3 regions of the Lacrimispora sinapis genome follow, and region 3 is predicted to be linked to each of the others. Evidence: predicted binding sites of a transcription regulator. Region 3 holds the regulator's gene; each other region holds the start of a gene.
The links. The regulator HrcA, encoded in region 3, represses chaperone genes, less so after heat shock. The targets are predictions, from matches to a motif close to TGTTAGCACTCNNNNNNNNNGAGTGCTAACA.
Positions count from the first base shown of each region.

Region 1: a site for HrcA is predicted at 2,609-2,639, ahead of VIG27_RS06740 (Hsp20/alpha crystallin family protein). Genes of this name have one in related genera too.
Region 2: a site for HrcA is predicted at 2,825-2,855, ahead of VIG27_RS12645 (co-chaperone GroES). Genes of this name have one in related genera too.

Region 1 covers NZ_CP141832.1:1,477,348-1,482,063, forward strand. The annotation lists gene pepF (oligoendopeptidase F) at 1-1,240, shown strand, start outside; gene VIG27_RS06735 (nitroreductase family protein) at 1,275-2,045, shown strand; gene VIG27_RS06740 (Hsp20/alpha crystallin family protein) at 2,110-2,523, opposite strand; gene VIG27_RS06745 (YkgJ family cysteine cluster protein) at 2,732-3,400, shown strand; gene pyrF (orotidine-5'-phosphate decarboxylase) at 3,546-4,463, shown strand; gene VIG27_RS06755 (dihydroorotate dehydrogenase electron transfer subunit) at 4,475-4,716, shown strand, end outside.
Region 2 covers NZ_CP141832.1:2,697,353-2,702,068, forward strand. The annotation lists gene VIG27_RS12635 (DUF6106 family protein) at 92-601, opposite strand; gene groL (chaperonin GroEL) at 737-2,356, opposite strand; gene VIG27_RS12645 (co-chaperone GroES) at 2,441-2,731, opposite strand; gene VIG27_RS12650 (hypothetical protein) at 2,997-3,557, shown strand; gene bioB (biotin synthase BioB) at 3,640-4,596, opposite strand; gene VIG27_RS12660 (biotin transporter BioY) at 4,636-4,716, opposite strand, start outside.
Region 3 covers NZ_CP141832.1:2,829,039-2,833,754, forward strand. The annotation lists gene dnaK (molecular chaperone DnaK) at 1-144, opposite strand, end outside; gene grpE (nucleotide exchange factor GrpE) at 205-855, opposite strand; gene hrcA (heat-inducible transcriptional repressor HrcA) at 873-1,922, opposite strand; gene VIG27_RS13280 (3D domain-containing protein) at 2,189-2,761, shown strand; gene VIG27_RS13285 (3D domain-containing protein) at 2,992-3,702, shown strand; gene hemW (radical SAM family heme chaperone HemW) at 3,798-4,716, opposite strand, start outside.

The sequences.
Region 1 (4,716 bases), 1.4 Mb from region 3:
GATCCCGGATGAGAATGGCCAGCCAGTCAGGATCACCCATGGGAATTATATTGCTCTTATGGAAAAGCAGAACAGAGAGGTGAGAAAATCCGCTTTTGAGGCCCTCTACGGTGTTTACAAGCAGTTTGGGAACACACTGGCAGCGACGTTTGCTTCCAACGTAAAAAAGGCTGCTTTCTATGCTGCGGCAAGAAATTATCCCTCTGCAAGGGCCCACTCTCTGGCTGAGAATGAGATTCCGGAAGAAGTCTATGATCATCTGATAGAAGCGGTTCATGAAGGAATTTCTTATCTCCATGAGTACGTTTCCATACGCAAAGAGGCACTTGGAGTTGAAGAACTTCATATGTATGATCTGTATGTGCCTATGGTATCCGCAAAAGAAAAAAAGATTTCCTTTGAAGAGGCCAAAGCCATGGTTTTGGAGGGGCTGAAGCCTTTGGGAGAAGAATATCTTTCGCTGTTGCGGGAAGGCTTTGAAAACCGTTGGATTGATGTGTATGAGAATGAAGGAAAAAGAAGCGGGGCATATTCCTGGGGCGTTTATGGGGTCCATCCCTATGTACTGCTTAATTATAACGGAACGCTTGACAGTGTTTTTACGCTTGCCCATGAGATGGGGCATGCGCTTCACAGCTGGTATTCCGACCGCAACCAGTCCTATGTGGATGCGGGCTATAAGATCTTTGTAGCGGAAGTAGCTTCCACCTGCAATGAAGCCCTGCTCATCCGTCATCTGCTGAATACGACAGAAGATAAAAAGGAACGCGCCTATCTGGTCAATCATTTTATGGACAGTTTTAGAGGAACCCTTTACCGGCAGGCTATGTTTGCGGAGTTTGAGGCAGAGACTCACCGTATGGTGCAGGAAGGCCGGATATTGACCTCAGAACTTCTCTGCCAGATCTACCACCGTCTCAATGAATTTTATTTTGGGCCCGATATGGTGATTGATCCGGAGATTGACTATGAATGGTCCAGAATCCCCCATTTTTATACGCCATTTTACGTATATCAGTATGCGACAGGGTTTTCGGCTGCCGTTGCCATAAGCAGCAAGATTCTCGCAGGAGATCAGGAAGCCATCAAGGGGTACTTTGAATTTTTAAGCGGCGGAAATTCCAGAACTCCCATAGACCTTTTAAAGCTTTGCGGTGTTGATATGTCAACAGCAGAACCGGTAAAAGAGGCGCTTTTGGTGTTTGCCGGGCTTTTAAAAGAAATGAGAGGGCTTATTTAAGTCCGATTGCTGGTTAGAGAAGAGGGGAGCAGGTATGAATCTTTATCAGATGATATTTAAAAGAAGATCCATCAGGAAATTTAAAAGAGAGCAGGTCTCGGAACAGCTTTTAAAGGATATCCTTTATTTCGGGAACTGTGTATTAAAGCTTGATCCGGACATTTCAGTAAAATTGGAAATATACGAAAATCTGGATGGGCGTCTGCCGGTTAAGGGGTTATGGAAAGTAGAGGCACCGTATTATCTGGTATTTTACTCGGAGGAGAAGGAGGGATATCTGGCAAATGCCGGGTATATTTTGGAACCGGTATTGCTGTACATGACAGGAAAAGGTCTTGGCACCTGCTACCTTGGAAACACAAAAGTATACAAAGAGAATCATGAAAAGTATAAGCAGGTGATTACCATCGCATTTGGTTATCCCAAAACATTGCTCTATCGTGATCCAGCCACGGCTAAGCGGCTGCCTTTAAAAGAATTGTGCGTATTTAAAGAGGAAGTAGGCGAACCGATTAAGAACATCTTAAAGGCTGCAAGACTTGCACCGTCTTCCATGAATACACAGCCCTGGCGCTTCATCGTTTATAATGACCGGATATATATATTTGCCTGCAGAGATTTTTTGCCCTCATCACCCCTTGTTTCCATGCGTGAATTATGCATTGGAATTATGTTATCCCATTTAACCATTGCGGCAGAAGAGATGTGGATGAACATAAAGCTGGAAAAAGATGAAGCCATGGCGAAAAAATCTTATAAAAGCGGGACTTATGTGACGACCGCTTATATAAAGGAATTCAACTGAGAAGCATTGGATCAAATATAAAAAAGCAGAAGGCTCAAAACGAAAGCCTTCTGCTTTTTTTGAATTATTCAATTGGAATGTATTGAGTGGCCTCAATTTCCTTAGGAGCCTCCTTTGGAAAGGTGAGTCTTAAAATACCATTATCAAAGGAAGCTTTAATATCTTCCTGTTTCACTCTGGACCCTACGTAAAAGCTTCTTTTTAAAGAACTGTGGTAGCGTTCCTTACGAATATAGTTTTTCTCAGATTCAGATTCATTTTCAGAGGTATTCTCTGCAAAAACGGTTAAATATCCGTCCTTCAGTTCTGCTTTTACCATTTCTTTATTAAATCCCGGCAATTCCATGTCAATAATGTAGTTGGTACCATCATCTTCGATGTCGGTTTTCATTAAGGATTGTCTGTTCGGATATACATCTGCAAAGAACGGATCATTGAAAAAATCATCAAATAAATTGTTTCTTCTGGCTAATAACATAATTATTCCTCCTTTTTCATTCAATCCTATCGCACCATTTGATCGGTGCTTTGTTTATTTGTTATAGCTGTAATATAACACACATTATTAGCGCTGTCAATAGGTGAGTGCTAATTTTTTGAAAAAAATTGAAATAACATTGATGGTATTTCAGGAAAATGATAAAATAGCCATGTTTTTAATAAGAAGAAGTGAGGGGACTCAGCATATGAAGCGGGAAGTCGATCTAAAAGAGATTTCAGATGGAAAATTATATGGGTTAAATGATATGGTGAAGGCGGATTGCGGAGACTGCAAAGGTTGTTTTGCCTGTTGTCAGGGGATGGGGCAGTCGGTTATCCTGGACCCTCTTGACTGTTTCCGCTTGACCGAAAACCTTTCCTGTACCATGGAGAAACTGCTTGCAGATAAGCTTGAATTAAATGTTGTGGACGGGATCGTGCTTCCCAACTTAAAGATGTCTGGCAAAGAAGAACGGTGCGGATTTTTAAGTGAAGAGGGACGCTGCAGCATTCATGGATTCCGGCCGGGGATCTGCCGTTTGTTTCCGCTGGGAAGAATTTATGAAGAACAGGGATTTCGGTATTTCCTGCAGACCAATGAATGCCGCATGGAAACCAGGACAAAGGTGAAGGTTCGGAAATGGCTGGATACTTCGGATATAAAGCGGTATGAAACATTTATATGGGACTGGCATTCTCTATTAAAACGTTTACAGCAGAGGCTGGAACAGGAAAATAGCCCGGATTTTGCAAATAAAATCAGCCTGTATGTGCTGAAGAATTTTTATCTGGCTCCTTATAACTTTGGAACGGACTTTTACAGCCAGTTTGAGAAACGATTGGTGGATGCTTCCGTTCAATTGACCGGCTGGTAAATAAGAATACAGTCATAAGTTTTCTAAAAAAGCATAGGTCTGCTTTCTTTGTTCGGAGGAACAAAAGGCTTGAAGCCAGTTCCTTCTTATGATAGAATTGGAAAGAATAGAGAATAATAAGGACAAAGAGACCAAGGAGGAGACAATGATCAGGCAGTTAATTGAGAAAATCCAGAAGACAAAAGCACCGATTTGTGTAGGATTGGACCCGATGCTTAACTATATACCGGAGCATGTTATAAAGAAAGCATTTGAAGAATTCGGTGAGACACTGGAAGGTGCAGCCGAAGCGATCTGGCAATATAACAAAGAAATCATAGATCATGTATACGATTTGATCCCCTCCGTAAAGCCCCAGATCGCCATGTATGAACAGTTTGGCATCGAAGGTTTGAAAACCTATGTAAAGACAGTGAATTATTGCCGGGAAAAGGGTCTTCTCGTGATTGGAGATGCCAAAAGAGGTGATATCGGTTCTACCTCGGCTGCTTATGCTGCTGCCCATATCGGTAAGGTAAAAGTAGGCAGCAATCACTTTTCGGGATTTGGCACCGATTTTCTTACGGTCAATCCATATCTGGGTACCGACGGGATAAAGCCTTTTGTTGATGTATGCAACGAAGAAGACAAAGGGCTTTTTGTGCTGGTCAAGACCTCCAATCCCTCCAGCGGGGAATTTCAGGACCGTCTGGTCGATGGACGCCCAGTGTATGAGCTGGTTGCGGAAAAAGTTGTAGAATGGGGAGCCGAATCCATGGATGGAACTTACAGCAATGTGGGTGCTGTTGTAGGTGCTACTTATCCTGAGATGAGCAGAATTCTCAGAAAACTGATGCCAAACACATATTTTCTGGTGCCGGGGTATGGGGCACAGGGAGGAACTGCTGAGGATTTAAAACCATGTTTTAATGAAGATGGGCTGGGCGCAGTTGTAAATTCTTCCAGAGGAATCATTGCTGCATATAAGCAGGATAAATATAAAAGGTTTGGAGCAGAGCATTTTGGGGAAGCCTCCAGGCAGGCAGTGATCGATATGGTGACTGACATCAACCGGGTATTATAAGAGGAGGCATCATGGCGAAAGTAATGGAATCAGCAAGGGTCTCCAGTCAGATCAGGCTGGCAGATGGTGTATACAGCATGTGGATCGAAACAAAAGACATGGCGGAACAAGCAGTACCAGGACAATTTATTTCTATGTATACAAAAGACAATTCTAAACTTCTGCCTCGGCCAATCAGTATTTGTGAGGTCGACAGGGAAAAGGGCCTTTTAAGAATCGTATACCGTGTGCTGGGAAGCGGAACAGAAGAATT
Region 2 (4,716 bases), 130 kb from region 3:
ATTTTTCCGTCATACATGGACAGTAAAGAATGCTTTTTTTATACAAAAAAAGGGCGGGAACAGTCATTCACCATTCCTACCCTCTTTCCTGTTATATCTGTGAAATCACCTTACGGGGTGCTGTCATCTTCATACAGTGCAGCAGCTTATCATTGGGTTCAAAAATAACTTTCACCCGTTCCGAACCAGACTGACTGATGAGCGTATAAGTCTTTGCCCCCGGCAACTGTGAAGAAAAATCAAGTACCTTCATATCTTTTGTTTCATGATCACGGGCTTCTGTGGAACCTGTGGGAGCCACGATCTGTATCTCCTCCATGGAGGCCTCCCAGGCTTTTTTCCTCTTGCTTTTGCCGTATATCCGGTCAATGGACAACGAATTGGTCACATACAAATATTCGTATTCCACTTCACTGTTCCTGAATACCAGATATGCGGCTCCTCCGACAGCAAAAAGTATGATTACTCCGAAAATCCCAAAAACCGGAGAGATGGAAAGGAAAAATGCGATGACACACAAAATTCCCATCACGATCTTTAGCACCAAGGTATAGGCCGGTGCTTTTCGCTTCACAAGCCATTCTGCATACATTTCATTCATAATGATACTGGATTCCTTTCTTCCCTGCGTCTTACCGGGGTATAAAGGTATTCCTTTCAGGCGCTGCTTTCTCTTCCCGTATGATTCAGGGTATAAAAGGATACCTCATAGGTGATTCTTTCGTACAGATATGTCTTACATCATATCCATTCCGCCTGGAGCCGGCATTGCAGGTGTCTTTTCTTTAATATTAGCAACAACAGACTCTGTTGTCAATAAGGTGGACGCCACGCTGGTAGCATTCTGAAGAGCGCTTCTGGTAACCTTTGTCGGGTCTAAGATGCCTGCTTCCACCATATCTACATATTCTTCTTTATAAGCGTCAAAGCCAATTCCGACTTTGGATTCTTTTACTTTATTGATGATGACGCTTCCTTCCAGTCCTGCATTGGCTGCAATGTGGTATAACGGAGCTTCCAGAGCCTTTAAGATGATCATACCGCCGGTCTTCTCGTCGCCTTCCAGTTTCTTCACTACGTCTTCGATCTGAGTGATGGTATGAATATAAGCAGATCCGCCGCCTGCGATAATACCCTCTTCTACGGCTGCTCTCGCTGCAGATAAAGCATCTTCCATACGAAGTTTTGCTTCCTTCATCTCAGTCTCTGTTGCAGCACCTACACGGATCACTGCTACGCCGCCGGATAATTTAGCAAGTCTTTCCTGTAATTTTTCACGGTCAAAATCAGAAGTAGTCTCTTCGATCTGGCTCTTGATCTGTCCAATTCTTGCAGAAATGGAATCCTTATCGCCTAATCCGTCAACAATTACGGTGTTTTCCTTCTGTACCTTAACGGATTTTGCACGTCCTAATAAATCAAGAGTTGCGGTCTTGAGGTCATATCCTAATTCTTCGGAGATTACGGTTCCGCCTGTTAAAACAGCGATATCCTGTAACATCTCTTTTCTTCTGTCGCCGTAGCCTGGTGCCTTAACACCAACAACATTGAAGGTTCCTCTTAATTTATTAACGATCAGAGTTGTTAAAGCTTCTCCTTCGATATCCTCAGCAATAATCAAAAGTCTTGCACCGGACTGAACCACCTGCTCTAATAAAGGAAGGATCTCCTGAATGCTTGTGATCTTCTTATCGGTGATCAGGATATATGGATCGTCTAAATTCGCTTCCATCTTCTCCATATCTGTGCACATATAAGCAGAGATGTAACCTCTGTCAAACTGCATACCTTCCACCAGATCCAGTTCTGTCTTCATGGTCTTGGATTCTTCAATGGTAATAACGCCGTTGTTGGACACCTTTTCCATAGCGTCAGCTACCATCTCACCGACTTCATCATCTGCTGCGGAGATCGCTGCAACTCTTGCGATGGAGGCTTTGCCTTTGATCGGTGCGCTCATCTTGGCAATGGCTTCAACAGCAGCCTCTGTTGCCTTCTTCATACCCTTTCTAAGAACGATTGGGTTGGCACCGGCTGCTAAGTTCTTCATACCTTCATTGATCATGGCCTGTGCCAGAACGGTTGCGGTAGTCGTACCATCACCAGCCACATCGTTGGTCTTTGTTGCAACTTCTTTTACTAACTGTGCACCCATATTTTCAAAGGCATCTTCCAGCTCGATTTCTTTTGCAATGGTTACCCCATCGTTTGTGATCAAAGGTGCACCAAATGATTTATCAAGTACCACGTTTCTTCCTTTTGGTCCTAAGGTCACACGAACAGTATCTGCTAACTGATTGACACCTGACTCAAGTGCTTTTCTTGCATCTACGCCATATTTAATCTGTTTTGCCATAATTCATACCTCCAGTTTTCTTCTAAAATAATGGAAAGTCCTATGGGACCTTCAGTTCTTTGTGACAGCCTGCGGCCGCCTTATTTATTCGATCACTGCTAAAATATCATTCTGCTTTACAATAACGAATTTTTCATCGTCTTTTCCGGTCTCTACTTCTGTTCCTGAATATTTGGAGAAGATTACCTTATCGCCGATTTTAACCTGCATGGTAACTTCCTTGCCGTCTACCAAACCGCCAGGTCCTACTGCGATGACTTCCGCCTGCTGTGGCTTTTCTTTTGCCTGCCCCGGCAGAACAATACCGGACTTTGTTGTCTCCTCTGCAACCAATGGTTTTAACACAACTTTGTCAAATAATGGTACTAATTTCATTGCAATTCCTCCTCATAGCTTTCTGCTTATTTCTTTCTTCTGGCCTTCCGAAAGAAGTATTTTTTTATTCACATAATAAGTTATATCACTCATTATTAGCACTGTCAATAGTTGAGTGCTAACTTTATAATTTTTTTACAAATTTACCATATCTATACGTTTTTTACCTTATTTATTTAGTTTATAGAAATTTTCTTATTATATACCTTTCTTTTTTTCAACAGAAGTATTACAATAACAAAGAGAATGAAAGGAGTGTTTTTTTATGGCAAAAAAGGGTAATGGTTTTGGGAAATTTGTGGCACTTGCCACCATCGCCGGCGCTGTTGTTGCAGGCATCTCTTATTTTACGAAATACAGATCTTTCCACAAAGAACTGGAAGAAAATTTTCACGACTTTGAAGATGACGGCAATGACGATATTTCCAAGATTGACAGCACGATGAACCGCAACTATGTTTCCTTAAATGCCAATAAGGACGAGCTTAAGATTGCGGCTTCCGACATGGCCGATGCTGCCAAGGATGCAGCCGTTGCCGCTAAGAATCTGGTAAAGGATGCAGCCAATATCGTAGGCGATACAGCAAAGGAAGCGGCCAATGCCGTGGCATTTACTGCAAAAGATATGTTTGACTCCTCATTAGAAAAAGAAGACACGAAAGAAGAAACAGAGAATCTCACAGAATACGGTGGTCTTGATTATACCGCTTCCGAAGACGGCCAGCCGGCCGGGGACACATTGGAAGAACCGGAGGATGTGGAAGACTCTATGAAGGATTCATCGACCCATGATACCACTACCATCGTGGAAGATGATATTCCATAACGTTCCTGCAGCACGCAGGATTAAGGAGCTGTTTTTCCTGAATGGAACCAGGAAAAGCAGCTCCTTTTTGTAACATAACGGATCAGGGTTCTACGAAGTATTCAAAGCCGGCATCTGTGATCAGCTGAATGGTATCCTCAATTGCCTGTCCATCTGCAGTCAGATAGCCGGAGGCAAAAATAGAATCCACTGCATAGAACATCCATTTCTCTTTTCCTTTTAAATATACCTCTCTTCCGGCTGCACATCTTATATCGGAACTGGGATTCAACAAACGGGCAAGACATAATACTTTTAAACAATATTCCGCAGATAGATAAGAAGTATCCATTTTCTCTAAAGCGGTTCCTTCTATTGGAATAAAAAAATTAATCGGCACCGCCTGAGGATGGATTGCCTGGATGTCAAAAAGCATGTCAACAATATCCTGTTTTTCTTCCCCAAGGCCGGCAATGCCGCCGCAGCATATTTCAAATCCCATGCTTTGCAGCATTTTAATATTGGATATGCGCTCCTCATAGGTATGAGTGGTACAGATATTGGGATAAAACCTTCTGCTTGTATTTAAATTATGATTGATCCTCTCCACTCCTGCTTCTTTCAGGATTTTCGCCTGCTCTGGAGTCAAAAACCCGATGGAGCAGCATATGGGAGATTGGGTTTCCTTCTTAAGCTTTCTTATCTCATCTGCAAATTCATTTATTTCCGAATTTTGAAAACGGATTCCGCTTAAACCGATACAATGGCGTGCAAGATTCTTATCCGTTACCGTATAACCGTCTTTTAACAGCTTTTCATAAGCAACCAGCCTGTATTTATCAATATGGGCTTTGGATTCCTGGGACTGGGCACAATAGGCACAGTTTTGGGAACAGTTGCCGCTCCTAGCATTTGTGAGCAGCTGGATGGATACGGTGTTTCCTTTGTATTTTTTTCTGATGGAATAAACAGCTTCTAACAGCTCCGGCAATTCTTCATCCGGCAGGTTTAGGAGGGATAACGCGTCCTCTTTTGAAAGGTGCTGGAAATCATAGGTCATTTTCTAATTCTCCCTGTATTTTACGTTTGTTGGCGGCCGTCAGCGAACGCTCATTGACAGAACCGGATTCAGCTTTTTAATAAGATAAATGCTGAAACAAGTCTTGAAAAAATCCCCTGG
Region 3 (4,716 bases):
TCTCTCTCCATTCTTTGTAAATGCTACAACAGACGGGGTGGTTCTTACACCTTCGCTGTTGGGGATTACAACTGGTTTACCGCCTTCCATAACGGCTACACAGCTATTTGTTGTACCTAAGTCAATACCAATGATCTTGCCCATAGTTTTTTCCTCCTATTTATGAAACAAATGTAAAATGTTTTCTGATTTCATGATCTATTGTTAATTTGCTACCTGCACCATGGAATGTCTTACCACAGTATCCCGGTAGATATAACCCTTTTGAAGTTCCTGGGATACGATATTCTCTCCCAGAGACTCATCTTCAATATGCATCACTGCATTGTGGAAATTTGGATCAAACGGCTTTCCAACCGCTTCAATCGGTTTTACCCCTGCCTCTTCCAACGCTTTTATAAGCTGTTTGTAAATCTTTTCCATTCCATCTGCAAAAGGCGATGCCTTTTCCTCTTCCGGAATTGCAGCCAGACCTCTTTCAAAATTGTCAACGACCGGTAAGATCCGTTCAATGATATCTCTTGCTCCAACTTCAAACATGGCTGCCTTTTCTTTTTCTGTTCTCTTTCTGAAATTGTCAAATTCAGCCATACTTCTTTGCAGACGGTCTGTCAGTTCTTCGATCTTTTCATCTCTGGGATCGTTCTTTTCTTTCTTTTTTCCGAAAAAGCCTTTTTTTGCAGATTCACTTTTGGCACTGTCCTCTTCCTTTTGATCCGTCTCAGAAGAATTCTCTTCCGGACAGGATTCTGTATCTTCGTTCTCTTTCTCAGAGGAAACAGCATCTTCCGTATCAACTACCTCGTCTGCCAGATTCTCTTCTGTCAGATTCTCATCTGTCTTCACTTCTTCCATGCTCAATGTTCTACCCTTTACCTTTCATCTTTTTTCAATATTGTATCCAGCTGCGTCATTAAATTACGCAGAGTGCTTAAAACTTTCTCATAATCCATACGCTTTGGCCCAATAATGCCGATGGTTCCGCGAAGTCCTTCGCCAAGCTCATAATTAGCTGTTACAATGCTGCAGTCCTTCATATCCTTGACCGGTGCTTCATCGCCGATGTATACCTGAATTCCGGAATTTTCCTCTGAGCCGTTGACATCGTCCACAAGCTCCTGCAAAAGTTCTTTCTGTTCCAGGGTTCCGATCAGCTTGCTTGCCTTATCCCCATCGCTTAATTCGGGATACTTAAAAATATTGGTAGCGCCGCTGGTATAAATCTGGAGGTCTTCATCGTCTGCATGAATGGCTGCTGCCACTTCCGTGAGCACGCAGTCAACTACCTCCGAATGAGGGCCGGCCTGGATCTTCAGCCTGCTGATGACCTCAAGGTTGATTTCTTCTATACTCAGTCCGTTTAGTGCACTGTTTAAAAGAATGTTAAGATTTAAAAGTCCTTCGTCTTCCAAATCCTTTTGAATCGGAATCATAGTGTTCTTTATGATATTCCCCTCAATGACGATCACCACCAGAAGCTTCCCTTCATCCACTTTGGAAAGCTGTATAAACTTCAATTTGTTCCGATGGTACTGGGGAGCGCTTATCATGGCCGCATAATTGGTGTTCTGAGCAAGAAGCTTTGCCATCTGCTTTAACAGAAGTTCCACCCGGTCCACTCTCTTTAGCATCAGATCCTTGATCTCAGTCACTTCTTCTTCCTTCTCCTGCATGATCTGATCGACGTAAAAGCGATATCCTTTATCAGAAGGAATTCTGCCTGCCGAGGTGTGAGGCTGTAAAATATAGCCAAGCTCCTCTAAGTCAGACATCTCATTACGGATAGTGGCGGAGCTTAAATGCAGATCGGTGTACTTTGAAATAGTACGCGATCCCACCGGTTCCCCGGTTTCCAGATAAGTTTTAATGATTGCTTTCAAAATCGTCACTTTCCGTTCATCAAGCTGATCTTTATCCTTCAAACTGCCACGCTCCTTTCCTGAGTCATTATTAGCACTCAACCTTTGGGAGTGCTAACATCTTCTTTTCATAATATATGCTTTTTTTCTACATTTGTCAATACATTCGTATAAAAAAATTCCGTTAAGTTTTTGTGACTACATTCTACATTTTTTCTCATTCTTCAAGGATATATTACAAAGCTGTTGACATTTTATGCTTGACATTTAACACTTTTGTAATATAATAGTAACTGATACACCATAACAACACGATTGCGAGGTAAATCATGAAGTGTTTTTCAGGTAAATTACGAATCACTGGACTCCTGACATTCCTTTGTATTCTGCTGTTATCTACGACTGCAATGGCAGACGAAGTGTCCGGAAAAGAACAGACTGCAGAGGATGTACAATCTGAACGTGTCCAAACGGATAAGCAAACCATAAAAAACGAAACGGGAAACGAAGAAAGCTCTGAACATAACGAAGCATCAGAGAAAGAAATCGGACCTGGGATAAAAAAAGAAACAGAACCGCCAAAAACAGAGCCGGCAGGACCTGTTTATGAAAAAGGAGCATCTCTGGGATTTTTCTCTGCCACTGCTTATTGCCCCAGCAGAAGCGGAAAGATCGGAAGGACCTACTCCGGAACAGTACCAACAGCAAATCATACGCTGTCCGCAGATATCACCCTCCTGCCCATCGGCACGAAGGTCATGATCGACGATGTGATCTACACTGTAGAGGATACCGGAAGCAGCATCAAAGGGAAGAAGATTGATATTTTCTTTGGCAGCCGGCAAGAAGCACTGAACTTTGGTAGACAGACAAAAGAATTATTTGCAGTGGTTGTTAAATAATACAAGTCCATACGGCGCCCAGAAAAGCGATTGTTTTCGCTTTCTGAGGTGCTTTTTTTTTACGTCCGTTTTTCTGCATCAGCCCCTTTTTACCTGGCTTTTCCTGAAAAATACGGGAAAATGTGTAAAATTATTTACTTGTACCTCATTTATTACAAATCTGTTACATATAATTATAATAGTATTAAATCGTATTACGGATTGTAAAAAAGAAAGGAAGCAATTGTATGATGCAGAAAAGAAAGAACATTTCATGGTTCCTCGGAACTTTACTAATGATGGTATCTGTATTTTTAGGTGCAACCGAGGCTTATGCGCTTCCGGTAACCGGCATCGTTGATGAAGCAGATGAAAAAAGCATCAGGGGCTGGGCGCTGAACCCTTCCGACCCTCTTGCAGCCGTTGAAGTGAAGGTGGTCATATTAAACCAGACAAGCGGACAGGTCGCTGCAGAGCTTTACACTACCGCCTCCCAGCACCGGGAAGATTTAGCAGCCCAGGGAACCGGTACCGGGGATTACGGATTTGAAATAACCGTTCCCTGGGAGACTTACGGAAACGGCGCCTACCTGGTAGAAGCCTATGCCGCAGGCCAAAAGCTTTCCGGTACCAAGGTGCATGGCGTGGGTGTTACAGTTCCTGTGACTACTCTCCGTTCCCTAGGCACCTTCCGTACCACTGCCTACTGCCCCTGCAGGCAGTGCTCCGGGAAATGGGGCGGACGTACCAGCACCGGAACCGTTGCCACCGCAAACCATACGATCTCCGTGGACCCCCGCGTGATTCCTTACGGAACCCGTCTTATGATCGGCGGAGTGATCTACACTGCGGAAGACTGCGGAGGGGGCGTAAAGGGAAGACATATTGATATCTTTTTTAATACCCATGGGGAGTCCCGGAATTATGGTTCCCGGAGTGCAGAGGTTTATCTGGTGCCGTAATTGGAGACATATCAGCCATGAAAAAACAGGCGATGGAAGCGGCCAAATAGATTTTCCCATTTGCTTCCACGCCTGTGTTTTAATTTTAATGCGTTTTATAACAGGAACTGGCTCATCACATAATTGCTCAAGTCAACCCCCCGTAAAGTGAGACGATAATACCCGTCTTTGAATTCCATTAAGCCGTCCCGCTCCAGACCTTCAAGAATCTGTCCATACACGTTCCGGATATTCTGCCCAAAATTACTTATAAAACCGTGGGCGGAAACTCCTCTTGTAAGGCGCAGGCCAAGAAACATATACTCTTCCATTTTTTCATCAATACTAAGCCGTTCTAATTCCTGTCTGAGCACCCTGTTAAAATCTTCTTCCTGATAAAAGCGGGCATTGCAGTAGTCGTTTAAATCGGCAGTGTTGTGAAAGCGGCATCCGTTCATGTAGGAAGATGCCCCCAGTCCCAGTCCCAGGTACTCCATGCCGGTCCAATAGCCAATATTATGTCTGCACTCGTATCCCTTTTTGGAGTAATTGGAGATTTCATACCGGTCGTATCCCTGCTCTTTTAAAAATTCCTGGGTCAGGTAATACATTTCCCGTTCGGAATCTTCATCGGGCAGATCCGGCAATGCCATCAAACCACGCCGTTCCTCCACGGTCATGGCATAGCTTTCCATTTCCACATGCTCCCCGTAGCGGTCGTAAAACGGAGTGCCTTCTTCCACGATAAGGCTGTAGGCGGATATATGCTCCGGCTTCAGCATGGTGACTTTTTTCAGGGTATTCTTCCAGGATTCCACAGTCTGGCCTGGAATTGCGGAAATAAGGTCCACATTCACATTATCAAAACCAGCCATACGGACCCGCTGATAACTTTTTAAGAATTCATCAAATGTATGGATTCTTCCAAGATAGCGCAGTTCTTTATCATCCGCCGATTGAAGCCCGATGCTGATCCGGTTGACTCCCGCACTCCGGTAGCAGGAAAGTCCTTCTGCCGTAACGGTGCCGGGATTT